Regions from separate parts of the Listeria sp. Marseille-Q6474 genome, predicted to be linked through region 1. Evidence: riboswitches for the same ligand, from Rfam matches in the RefSeq annotation. Region 1 holds a riboswitch; the other holds the start of a gene.
The links. A riboswitch is a leader RNA that binds a small molecule or an ion and turns the genes downstream of it on or off. The one in region 1 is predicted to bind S-adenosylmethionine.
Positions count from the first base shown of each region.

Region 2: another riboswitch for S-adenosylmethionine. It lies ahead of OC533_RS07770 (ABC transporter substrate-binding protein); the one in region 1 lies ahead of OC533_RS06990 (MetQ/NlpA family ABC transporter substrate-binding protein).

Region 1 is NZ_CAMPPS010000001.1:1,385,428-1,391,434, reverse strand. Features, by position in the region: gene OC533_RS07005 (carbon-nitrogen family hydrolase) at 1-757, opposite strand, end outside; gene OC533_RS07000 (methionine ABC transporter permease) at 848-1,510, opposite strand; gene OC533_RS06995 (methionine ABC transporter ATP-binding protein) at 1,507-2,523, opposite strand; gene OC533_RS06990 (MetQ/NlpA family ABC transporter substrate-binding protein) at 2,538-3,359, opposite strand; SAM riboswitch class I at 3,468-3,587, opposite strand; gene OC533_RS06985 (pyridoxal phosphate-dependent aminotransferase) at 3,740-4,921, shown strand; gene yycF (response regulator YycF) at 5,133-5,846, shown strand.
Region 2 is NZ_CAMPPS010000001.1:1,551,483-1,557,489, reverse strand. Features, by position in the region: gene OC533_RS07795 (bifunctional metallophosphatase/5'-nucleotidase) at 1-830, opposite strand, end outside; gene OC533_RS07790 (EAL domain-containing protein) at 1,018-1,767, shown strand; gene OC533_RS07785 (IMP dehydrogenase) at 1,838-3,346, opposite strand; gene OC533_RS07780 ((4Fe-4S)-binding protein) at 3,513-3,746, shown strand; gene OC533_RS07775 (GNAT family N-acetyltransferase) at 3,758-4,036, shown strand; SAM riboswitch class I at 4,177-4,279, shown strand; gene OC533_RS07770 (ABC transporter substrate-binding protein) at 4,365-5,939, shown strand.

The DNA of each region.
Region 1 (6,007 bases):
CGGTAAAAACAGGAATTATCCCTCTAGTTTCAGCGACTAAATTCAAGTCGATTTCAGCATAAATATTGCCCTCTTCTTCGCCACCATGAACAATAACATTTCCTAGTGGATCAATAACGAGCGAATGACCGTTAAAATGATTATTAGGATCATCGCCAACCCGGTTGACAGCAACAACAAAAGCTTGGTTTTCAATCGCACGAGCAATAAGTAGTTGTTCCCATTGTTTAATGCGTTCAGCTGGCCACTGCGCAGAAACAAAAATAACTTCTGAGCCTTCTGAAGTATGTTTGCGAATCCATTCAGGAAATCTAATATCATAACAAATGAACCCTGCGCAAGAAATACCATCTAGTCGAAATAGATTTTTATCATTTCCAGGTTCTAGGTATAAGTGTTCATTCATAAGTTGGAATAAGTGTACCTTTTTATATGAAGAAAGTAGTCCGCCATATTTATCAAAAGCGTACATCGTGTTGGAAAACTTGCTTCCTTCTGAAATAGAAACCGAGCCGCCAATTATAGCGATTTGGTGTTTTTCTGAAAGGCCAGCTAAAAATTCTTTTGTTCTCTCCCCATTTAAATCAGCAACCCCAGCTAATTCATTTAAAGCATAACCTGTATTCCACATTTCTGGTAAAACTGCTATATCGGCCCCATTTTCAGCAGCTTCAACAATTGCTTTTTCAATCCGTGCATAGTTTGCATCCGGATATTTAAAAACTACATCGGTTTGACATAATGCCAACTTCCACATGTTCTTCGCTCCCTTTTTCTTTTAAAAATAACATAAGCTTGGTGGCGAGTCCATACCGGAACACTACGCACCAAGCTCTTAGTAGTAAAATTAATCTTTTTTAAGACGTCTAGATAAGAAATTTCCGAATGATTGTAGTGCTTGTACCATGATAATTAAAATAATAATCGTTGTGTACATGACAGTCGGTTCAAAACGCTGGAAACCATATTGGTATGCAATCGTTCCAAGTCCGCCAGCCCCAACAAGTCCAGCCATTGCAGTTGCGCCGATAAGACCAATTGTAGCAATCGTTAAGCCAAGAACGATACCAGACCGAGCTTCGCGAATAACTACGCTCCAAATGATTTTTGGCGTTGAAATCCCCATTGCTTGGTAGGCTTCAATAACACCACGGTCAACTTCAAGTAGGGCAGACTCCATCAAGCGAGCGATATAAGGTGCGGTGAATACAACAAGTGGCATAATCACACCTTGAATTCCAATTGTAGTACCAACAACAAAACGAGTTACCGGAATCATTAAGAATAATAAAATAATGAAAGGTAACGAACGTAAAATATTAATTACCCAGTTCAAAATACTATATACAACCAGATTTTCTGATTGACCGCCTTTACGCGTTAATGTTAAAAATACGCCAAGTGGCAACCCAATTGCTAGTGAAATTACAAGTGTAATCCCAGTCATTGTAAGAGTTTCTAAAAATCCTTGCCAAAGTATCGGTCCCCATTCTTCAAAAAACAAACTCATAGTAACTCGACCTCCTCAACAACGACTCCAGATTCTTTCAAATAAGCAATAGCTTTACTATATTCGGCTTCGTCCCCTTTTAAATGAACGAGTAGTTTTCCGAGTGTTCCGTTTTTCAAATGATCTATTCCACCAGCTAAAATGCTTGGAAGAACGTCGAATTTGCGTGATACAAGAGCGAGCGCAGGTTCATCAGCCTCATCACCAATAAAATGAAGTGAAACTAATTTTCCGGTTGCAACATATTTTTCAAGCAAATCTTGCGGGATGTCGAAACTAGCTTCCGAGCCAACAAAGCGTTTTGTTGTCGCATGTTTTGCTTTGGTGAAAATATCAAGAACGGTACCTTGCTCTACTAAATGTCCATTTTCCATCACAGCAACCCGGTCACAAATACGTTGAATGACATCAAGTTCATGTGTAATTAAGAAAATCGTAATGCCAAGCTCAGCGTTAATCTTAAGTAACAACTGCAAAATTGCTTCTGTTGTTTCAGGATCCAAAGCACTTGTCGCTTCATCGCTTAAAAGAATTTCTGGTTCATGCGCAAGAGCACGAGCAATCGCAACACGTTGTTTTTGACCGCCGGAAAGCTGACTTGGATAATTGTTTCTTTTATCCTCTAAGCCAACAATCGACAAGTATTTATTTACGCGAATCTCGATTTCGTCTTTTGGAACACCTTCTAATTTTAACGGTTTGGCAATGTTATCATAGACAGTTGCGGTTTTAAGTAAGTTATATCCTTGGAAAATCATACCAATTTTCCGACGAGCGACACGAAGTTCTTTACTTGAGAGGGTAGACAAATTCTTTCCATCAATTAAAACTTGGCCGGCATCAGGACGTTCAAGCAAGTTGATGCAACGAACGAGGGTACTTTTTCCGGCGCCACTGTAACCAACGACACCGAAAATTTCTCCTTTTTCGACTGTAATAGAAACATTTTTGACGGCTTCTACGGTTTTTCCATTTACGTTAAATGACTTTGAAACTTGATGTAATTCGATCAAAATAAAACAACTCCCTAGAATGCAGGTACTACAGACCCATTAAATTCTTTTTCAATAAATGCTTTTACGTCATCAGAATGGTAGTATTTTTCTAATGTTTTAACGACTTCATCATCTTTGTTTTCGCTACGGATAACAAATACGTTTGGATATGGATTGTCTTTTGTTGGTTCATGGTAAATTGCGTCTTTATTAATAGAAAGTCCAGCACCCATTGCGAAGTTAGTATTGATAGCTGCTGCTGCAACTTCATCTAATTGTGCAGGGATTTGAGAAGCTTCAAGTTCAACGATTTCAAGGTCAAGTGGGTTTTCAGCAATGTCTTTTTTCGTTGCTTTTTCTTCCACGCCATCTTTTAATTTAATAATGCCAGCATCTTCAAATAGTTTTAAGCCACGATATTCGTTACTTGGATCGTTTGGAACGGCAATTTTGTCGCCTTTTTTCAGGTCTTTTAAGTCTTTAATATCGTTAGAGTAAACACCCATTGGGAATGCTACTGTTTTAAAAGCAACGTCTAATTTGTAGCCTTTATCTTTCTTTTGTTGCTCTAAGAACGGGATTGTTTGGTAGTTATTCGCATCGAGGTCACCGTCGTTTAAAGCTGTATTTGGTGTATTATAATCATCAAAAGTTTTGATTTTGATTTCAAGGCCATCTTTTTTCGCTAATTTTTGAACTTCTTCAGCGATTTGTTGGTGAGGTCCTGCTGTTGTTCCAATGGTGATTTCTTTTGTGCTTAAGGCTTTGTCGTCACTGCCTCCTCCACATGCTGCTAATCCTAAAACAAGGCTTGATGCAAGTAAAATTCCTAACCCTTTTGTTAATTTTCTCATCTTTTTTCCTCCCTAGTATGTTGTGTGATTATCCAGATTTATTCATGAAAACAATAAAAAACTTCTCTATTTAGAATAGAGAAGTGGAAAGTCGAACATATCCAGCTCCTCTTATCTACCAAAACGGAATACACCATTTTGCTGGAATTAGCACCTTCACTTTACGCTTAAATAAAGTTAGGTTGCCGGGCTTCATCGGGCCAGTCCCTCTGCCGCTCTCGATAAGAGAAAATATTTTAGAAAAACCTGTTAGTTAAAAATATACGCATTTTAAGATAATTTGTCAATGCTTTTTTAAGTTTTAAAAAAATCATACTGGACAAATACTTCAGAAAACTTTACTATTTTAATCAATGAAACTTGAAAAGGACGGGTGCCAAATGAAAATTTCCAAACGCTTGCAAAATTTACCAGATCAATTTTTTTCTAGCCTTGTAGAAAAAGTGGGAAAGAAAGTGGCAGAAGGTCATGACGTGATTAATCTAGGTCAAGGAAATCCAGACCAGCCAACACCCAAGCATATCGTGGAAGCAATGAAAACAGCTTCAGAAAATCCAATGAATCATAAATATTCGTTGTTTCGTGGAAAACAGGAACTTAAACAAGCCGCGGCTGATTTTTATGCGCGTGAATATAATGTAACCATCGATCCAAATACAGAAGTAGCCATTTTATTTGGGACGAAAACAGGGCTTGTTGAACTGCCAATGTGTTTAATGGATCCAGGTGATGTAATGCTTTTACCAGATCCGGGCTACCCAGATTATTTATCAGGAGCAGTTTTAGGAGAAGTTGAGTTCGAAACAATGCCACTTATTGCTGAAAATGACTTTTTACCAGATTTTAATAAAATTCCTGAAGAAATTGCGAAAAAAGCGGAGTTGATGTATTTAAATTATCCGAATAACCCCACTGGCGCGGTTGCTACGACTCACTTTTTTGAAGAAACGGTTGCTTTTGCTAAAGAAAACAATATCACGATTGCACATGATTTTGCTTATGGTGGTATTGGTTTTGATGGGAAGAAACCGATTAGCTTTTTAGAAACTCCAGGGGCGAAAGAGGTTGGAATCGAACTTTATACGCTTTCGAAAACATACAATATGGCTGGCTGGCGCGTAGGATTTGCTGTTGGGAATAAAGACGTTGTCGAAGCAATCAACCTCATTCAAGATCATATGTATGTAAGTTTATTCCCAGGTATTCAAGATGCTGCAATTGAGGCTCTCACAGGCGATCAAACTTGTGTACAAGAATTAAATGCTCGTTATGAAAGCCGTAGAAATGCATTTATAGCTGCTTGTGATAAAATTGGTTGGGAAGCAATTGCTCCAGCGGGCTCTTTTTTTGCATGGATGCCCGTTCCAAAAGAGTTTACAAGTAGTGAATTCGCGGATTACTTATTAAATGAGGTTAGTGTAGCTGTTGCTGACGGAAGTGGTTTCGGGACTTTCGGTGAGGGTTATGTACGCGTTGGACTTTTAATGGATGAAAAACGATTAGAAGAGGCAGTTGCACGAATTTCCAAGCTGCATTTATTTGATAAAGTGGCACAAAATTAAGAGATTATGTGATTTTAAGAGAAAATAGCTTGTAATAATTCAGATAATTAACTGTATGTGTTATAATTGATTAGTAAGTCTATTCTTAGCATGTTGTTTTATGAAGACAGGCCGGAATTTAAAGTATTTAGTGAGATTTTTTTGCATTAAATAAAAAGTATCTGTCCCGGTTAAAGCCGGCGAAATCCAGGAATGAGAGGACTGTAAAAAAATGGCAGAAAAGAAAATTCTTGTAGTAGATGACGAAAAACCGATTGCGGATATAGTTAAGTTTAATCTAAATAAAGAAGGCTTTGATGTATATTGCGCCTATGATGGCGATGAAGCGTTAGAACTTGTAGAAGAAGTTCAGCCAGATTTGATTTTACTGGACATTATGCTTCCAGGTCGTGATGGTATTGAGGTATGTCGTGAAGTACGTAAGAAGTATGATATGCCAATAATTATGGTAACTGCAAAAGATTCCGAAATTGATAAAGTTATCGGACTTGAACTTGGTGCCGATGATTACGTTACGAAACCATTTAGTAACCGCGAATTAATCGCTCGTGTGAAAGCCAACTTGCGCCGTCATAGCCAAGTAAGCTCAAACGCTGCTGAGGAAGAAGAAAACAGCGAATTAGAAATTGGTTCATTGATTATTCATCCAGACGCATATGTTGCTTCAAAACGTGGAGAAACAATCGAACTTACGCATCGTGAATTCGAATTACTTCATTATTTAGCTAAACATATGGGTCAAGTCATGACAAGAGAACATTTACTTCAAACAGTTTGGGGCTATGATTACTTCGGTGATGTTCGTACAGTCGATGTTACTGTTCGACGTCTACGCGAAAAAATTGAAGATAATCCAAGCCATCCAGCGTGGTTAGTTACAAGACGCGGCGTTGGTTATTATTTACGCAATCCAGAACAAGAATAAATAAACAAGAAGTGGTCGCCAAGCAAAAAACTTGGAGGACCACTTTTTTTGGGTATATCCGCATACTTAATAATTATTTTTATAAATAAATTGACCCAAATAACAGGAAAAACAATACGTCTACCCTGCAACATATGGTATACTAATTTAAATATATTACC
Region 2 (6,007 bases), 170 kb from region 1:
ATATTCGCAGCTTCCCCGGCTACATCTTGTTTTGTTCCGGTGTTTGGGTTCCCAGTGGAAAGTGCTGGAACGTGGGATAGAACAACGATTGCGTTAACGCCTTGGCCTCTAAGTTCAGCAGAGTATTTAACGATTGTTTCTGCTTCATCAAGGAAATCGTAGTCTTTAATATGATTTGCAAGAACTAAATTAGGAATTTCTGTTGTAACGATACCGATGAAGCCAACTTTGACACCATCAATTTCTTTTACATAGTATGGTAAAAAGCCTTCTGCGACTGTGTTTGTTCCTTTGTTGACCACGTTAGCTGCGACGATTTTCATGTCACTTTTAACGCGTGGATAAGCTTCTACGATTGGTCCGAATTTGTTTGTAGAAACTCCGTCCAAAATTCGTTTGTATTCAGGTAATCCTTCATCAAACTCATGGTTACCTAATGTGCCGACTTCGAAATTCATTTTTTGGAGAACTTTCATTGTTGGCTCGTCTTGAAGTAAACCTGATACTGCTGGACTTGCGCCGACCATGTCACCCGCTTGAACACGGATAGCATTGTCAGTTGTCGCCCCAGGATTTGCCTGTAAAAATGAGTTAGTGGCATTATCCAAATTGGTAGCTAAGTAATCTGCTCCGCCAATTGGTGAGCCCGATGCATCTTTAGAGGCTGTTTCAAGCGCTCCGTGGAAATCATTTATTCCCAAAATTTGAATGGGAACGGTATCCGCTGCTGCTTGTGATGTTGTCCCGGTGAATGGTGCTGTAAGTCCGATTGTGAGCCCTGCTACGAGTAAAACATGTGTGGTTTTCTTGAAAAATTTGTTCACTTTCACACTCTCCCTTTTTTCGCCAGTGGCAATTTTGTAAGCGCTAACTCAAAGGTGCCTAGCTATAATTGTAGCAAAGAGGAATCACCCTAGCAATAGGAAATGTGGATTTTGTGTAAATGTAACGATAATTTTTGGCTATATTTTCATTTCGGTTGAAAAAAGGGTAAACTATAGATAAAGGAGGGATAAGATGGATATCTCTAGTACGGAAATTTGGGATGCGATTAGAAGAAATAGTTTCTTACTGTATTATCAACCAAAAGTAGATGCCAAAACGAATGAGCTTATCGGATTTGAAGGTTTAATTCGACTAAAAACAGCGACGGCGATTCTAGCTCCAGCGGATTTCTTTGAAGATATTGCCCTTTTAAATGCTACGCGAGAAATGCAGGATTTCGTGGCTGAAACAGCAATTGAACAAATTAATCAGCTAGGGGGACGTTTTTCGATTTCGATTAATATTCCGGCACATTATGTTGTAAGTAGTAATTATATGGCTTTTTTATATGATTATGTGAAAGAACATTTAAAGTATCCGGAGTGCTTAGAAATAGAAATTATCGAACGGGGCGAAATTACGGAGCTAGCTGTTGCAGATAAAAACTTACGTAAAATTAAAAAACTCGGTGTCACAGTGAGCATGGATGATTTTGGAAAAGGCTATAGCTCGCTGGCATATTTGCGAAGTTTACCAATTGATATTGTAAAAACGGATATGTCATTTATTGCTCTTTTAAAAACGGATCGAAAGCAACAAATTATTATTCAAGCAATTGTTAATTTATGTCATGATTTAGGCGGGAAAGTCGTTACAGAAGGCGTAGAAGACATCGAACAAGTGAAGACGTTACGCAAAATGAAAGTGGATTATTTCCAAGGCTATTATTTTAGCCGCCCACTACCAATGAAAGAAATTAAAGAAAAATATTCGATTGTCTGAGATGCCTAAATGAAAAAATTGGTTGGTGTGAGAATGGTAATTTACCAAATTCACACCAACCAATTTTATTTTATTTGATTAAATTGTTTGAAGCATCTTTTACAACAACGTCATGCGCGCCACCTTCTACGATAGAAGTAGAAGAAACGAGCGTGATTTTTGCTTTTTGTTGTAATTCAGGGATATTGAGCGCGCCGCAGTTACACATAGTAGAGCGGACTTTGCTAAGGCTGATGGCAACATTGTCTTTCAAGGAACCAGCGTAAGGAACATAAGAATCTACGCCTTCTTCAAAAGATAATTTCTTATCGCCGCCAAGGTCATAACGTTGCCAGTTGCGCGCGCGGTTAGCTCCTTCGCCCCAATATTCTTTCATATACGTGCCGTTTAAATTCACTTTATTAGTAGGACTTTCATCAAAACGAGAGAAATAACGACCAAGCATGATAAAGTCAGCGCCCATTGCTAGAGCTAGCGTCATATGGTAATCATAAACAATGCCGCCATCAGAACAAATCGGAATGTATACACCTGTTTCTTCAAAATATTCATCGCGAGCTTTAGCAACATCAATTAGGGCGGTTGCTTGTCCGCGGCCGATACCTTTTTGTTCACGCGTGATACAAATGGAACCACCACCAACGCCAACTTTAACGAAATCTGCGCCAGCTTCTGCAAGATAACGGAAACCATCGCGGTCAACAACATTTCCTGCGCCGACTTTGACTGTATCGCCGTATTTACCGCGAACGTAGTCAAGTGTACGTTTTTGCCATTCGGAGTAACCTTCAGAGGAATCGATACACAAAATATCTGCGCCAGCTTCTACTAGAGCGGGAACACGTTCTTCATAGTCGCGTGTGTTAATTCCAGCTCCAACTACATAACGTTTGGAGGAATCAAGTAATTCTAATTTATTTTCTTTATTTGAGTCGTAGTCTTTGCGGAACACCATGTGAACCAAGTGTTCGTTATCGTCTACAAGTGGTAAAGCATTTAATTTGTGGTCCCAAATAATGTTGTTAGCTTCTTTTAAAGTGGTCGATTTTTTAGCAGTAACTAGTTTTTCAAAAGGCGTCATGAAATCTGCTACTTTTTCATCAGGACTCATACGCGTCACTCGGTAGTCGCGACTTGTCACGATTCCAAGTAATTTACCGTGCGCTGTGCCGTCTTCTGTAACTGCAACTGTAGAATGACCAGTTTTTTCTTTTAAATCAAGAATGTCTTGGAGGGTTTTATCTGGGCTGATATTAGAATCGCTAATGACGAATCCAGCTTTATGATTTTTCACGCGAGAAACCATTGCAGCCTCACTTTCGATTGATTGAGATCCGAAAATGAAGGATACGCCGCCTTCTTTAGCGAGAGCAATTCCCATGTTATCATCAGAAACAGCTTGCATAATTGCGGAAACAAGCGGAATGTTCATTGTGATAGCAGATTCTTCCCCTTTTTTAAATTTTACAATCGGTGTTTTTAAGCTAACGTTTGTTGGTACACATTCAGCCGATGAGTAGCCTGGAACTAGTAAAAACTCACTAAATGTGCGGGACGGTTCTTCAAAATAAAATGCCATTATTTCCACTCCTTCTTCTATTGTTAAATGTACTTATAAAATATCTTTATTATTTCAATAACTGGCTTGAAAGTCAATGACTGGGATGCTTTTTCGGGACGTTTTCTTTTAGTAGATGAGTGGAATATACTAAAAGTAAGGAAACTTTGGCGAAGGAGGTAATCAGATGGAAGAAGAAACACTATTAGAACAAGGCTACCGCAAGTATCGCGGGGCAGATGTAGATATTTATTTTAATACGAATATTTGCGCACATTCCGGTAATTGTGTAAAAGGTAACGCAGAACTTTTTAATTTGGATAGAAAACCATGGATTATGCCAGATAACGTACCAAAAGAAGAGGCAAAACGGGTGATTCATACTTGCCCAAGTGGAGCGCTTCAGTATATAGAGAAATAGGAGGATAACAAATGGAATATAAAAACGGTGAAAACAGAATTTATGCAGTAAATGAGGAAGGTGTAGAGGTCGGTGAAGTGACTTTTGTGCCAACTGGGGAAGACATGTTTATTATTGACCACACAGGCGTTGATGATGCGGCTCGTGGTCAAGGAATAGCTCAAGAACTTGTGAAACGCGCTGTCGAGAAAGCAAAAACGGAAGGAAAGAAAATTATTCCGCTTTGCCCGTTTGCAAAAGCTGAGTTTTCTAAGAAGCCAGAATATCAGGAAGTTCAAGCCGATAAATAATTAAGCGTAGACTGGGAACAAACCCAGTCTATTTTTTTATAAAATTATTTTTAAAAATCCAGTTTTCTCTTCTTGACATCTGGTTCTTTTCAGTGTATCTTTAATTCACAGTAAACTTATAGGAATAATAGTATTACAATTTCTTATCCAGAGTGGTGGAGGGAATCGGCCCAGTGAAACCCGGCAGCGGAGCGCAAGTTCTATGCTAATTCCGATCAGAAGTAATATTCTGGCAGATAAGTAGTAGCTTTTAATGAGGCGCTTCGATTCTGACCAAAAAACAGAGGAAGCGTTATTTTTAGCGCTTAAAGAGGGGAGTTTTTGTTAGATGAAGAAATTTTTATTAGTAGCGGTTATCTCGGTTTTTGCCTTGGTGTTAACAGCTTGCGGAGGCTCTGGCGCTAGTTCAGACAAAGCAAACGGTTCAGGCAAAGCGAAAGACGGCGGCTCTCTAATTATCGGCGTTACTGGGGATCCAGAAGTTATCAATCCGAACTACGCTTCTGACCGTGTAACATTAACGATTCAACAAGCTGTATACGCACCGCTATTTTGGGAAGTTGACGGGAAACCGGCACTTGCAAAAAGCTTAGATATTTCAGACGACAACTTAACTTACACTGTGAAACTAAAAGATGGTTTAACTTGGCATGACGGTAAGCCTTTGACTGCAGATGACGTAGTATTTACTGTAAATTCTATTTTAGATACAAAACAAAACAGCCCGAACCGTGGGAACTTTGTTTTTGATGATAAACCTGTAAAAGTAGAAGCAGTGGATGCCACAACAGTGAAATTCACTTTACCAACTGTTGCTCCAGCCTTTGAAAATACAATTAAAACGTTCTTCCCAATTCCAAAACACATTTTTGAAGGGGTAGAAAACATCGAGAAAAGTGATAAAAACAAAAATCCAATCGGCTCAGGTCCGTACAAATTTGTTGAATACAAAACAGGTGAATATGTTTCCCTAGAACGGTTCAACGACTATTTTGACGGCAAACCAAAATTGGATAAAGTTACTTTCCGAATCACAAAAGACCAAAACGCAGCTAATTTAGCACTGCAAAATGGCGAAATTAACTTAAAATCCATTCAACCTTCTGATAGAAAAAAAGTAGAAAAAGCGAGCGCGGTAAACATTATCACTTACCCGGAAAACCGCTTAAGCTATGCAACGTTCAACGAAAACCAACCAGCTCTTAAATCAAAAGAACTTCGCCAAGCCCTTTCTTATGCGCTTGACCGTGAAGAAATCATTGATGCAGCTTACGGTTCAGATGAATACGCAAAACCAGCTTCTTCGTTCCTAACAGAAAACACGAAATACTTCACAGATAAAGTAGAAACATACGACCAAGACATTGCCAAAGCGAAAAAATTAGTAAAAGAAAGCGGTTTTGATACAAGCCAAAAACTAACTGTTTACTATTTAAACAACAGTAAATCACAAGAAAGTATCGCGCTTTACTTGCAACAACAATACAAAGAAATCGGCGTGACACTTGACTTGAAACCAACAGATCCAAATGCACTAAGCAACATCACACTTGACCGCAAAAACGCAGACTACTCTATCGCACTAAATGGTTATATCATGGGGAACGATCCTGATGCGTATAAATCCCTATACCTAAGCGATGCGCCATACAACTATTCGAACTACCACAACAAAGATCTAGATGCACTTTGGGAAAAAGGTGCTGTAACTGCGGACGATAAAGAACGTCAAGAAATCTATGAAAAAATCCAAAACACCATTGCTGACGATGCTGTAATTTATCCAATTTCTTATGATAATGCAGTGCTAGCTCTTGATAGCCGTTACGGTGGCCAAAAAGCTGCAACACCACAACCAGTAACAATGTTCCGTGATCTTTCTAAACTATATTTAACGGAATAATAATTAAAAATCATTCGTAAAAAATCTGGCCTGCCATGCTTGTTTTTGGCAGGTTCAGGTTTTTACTT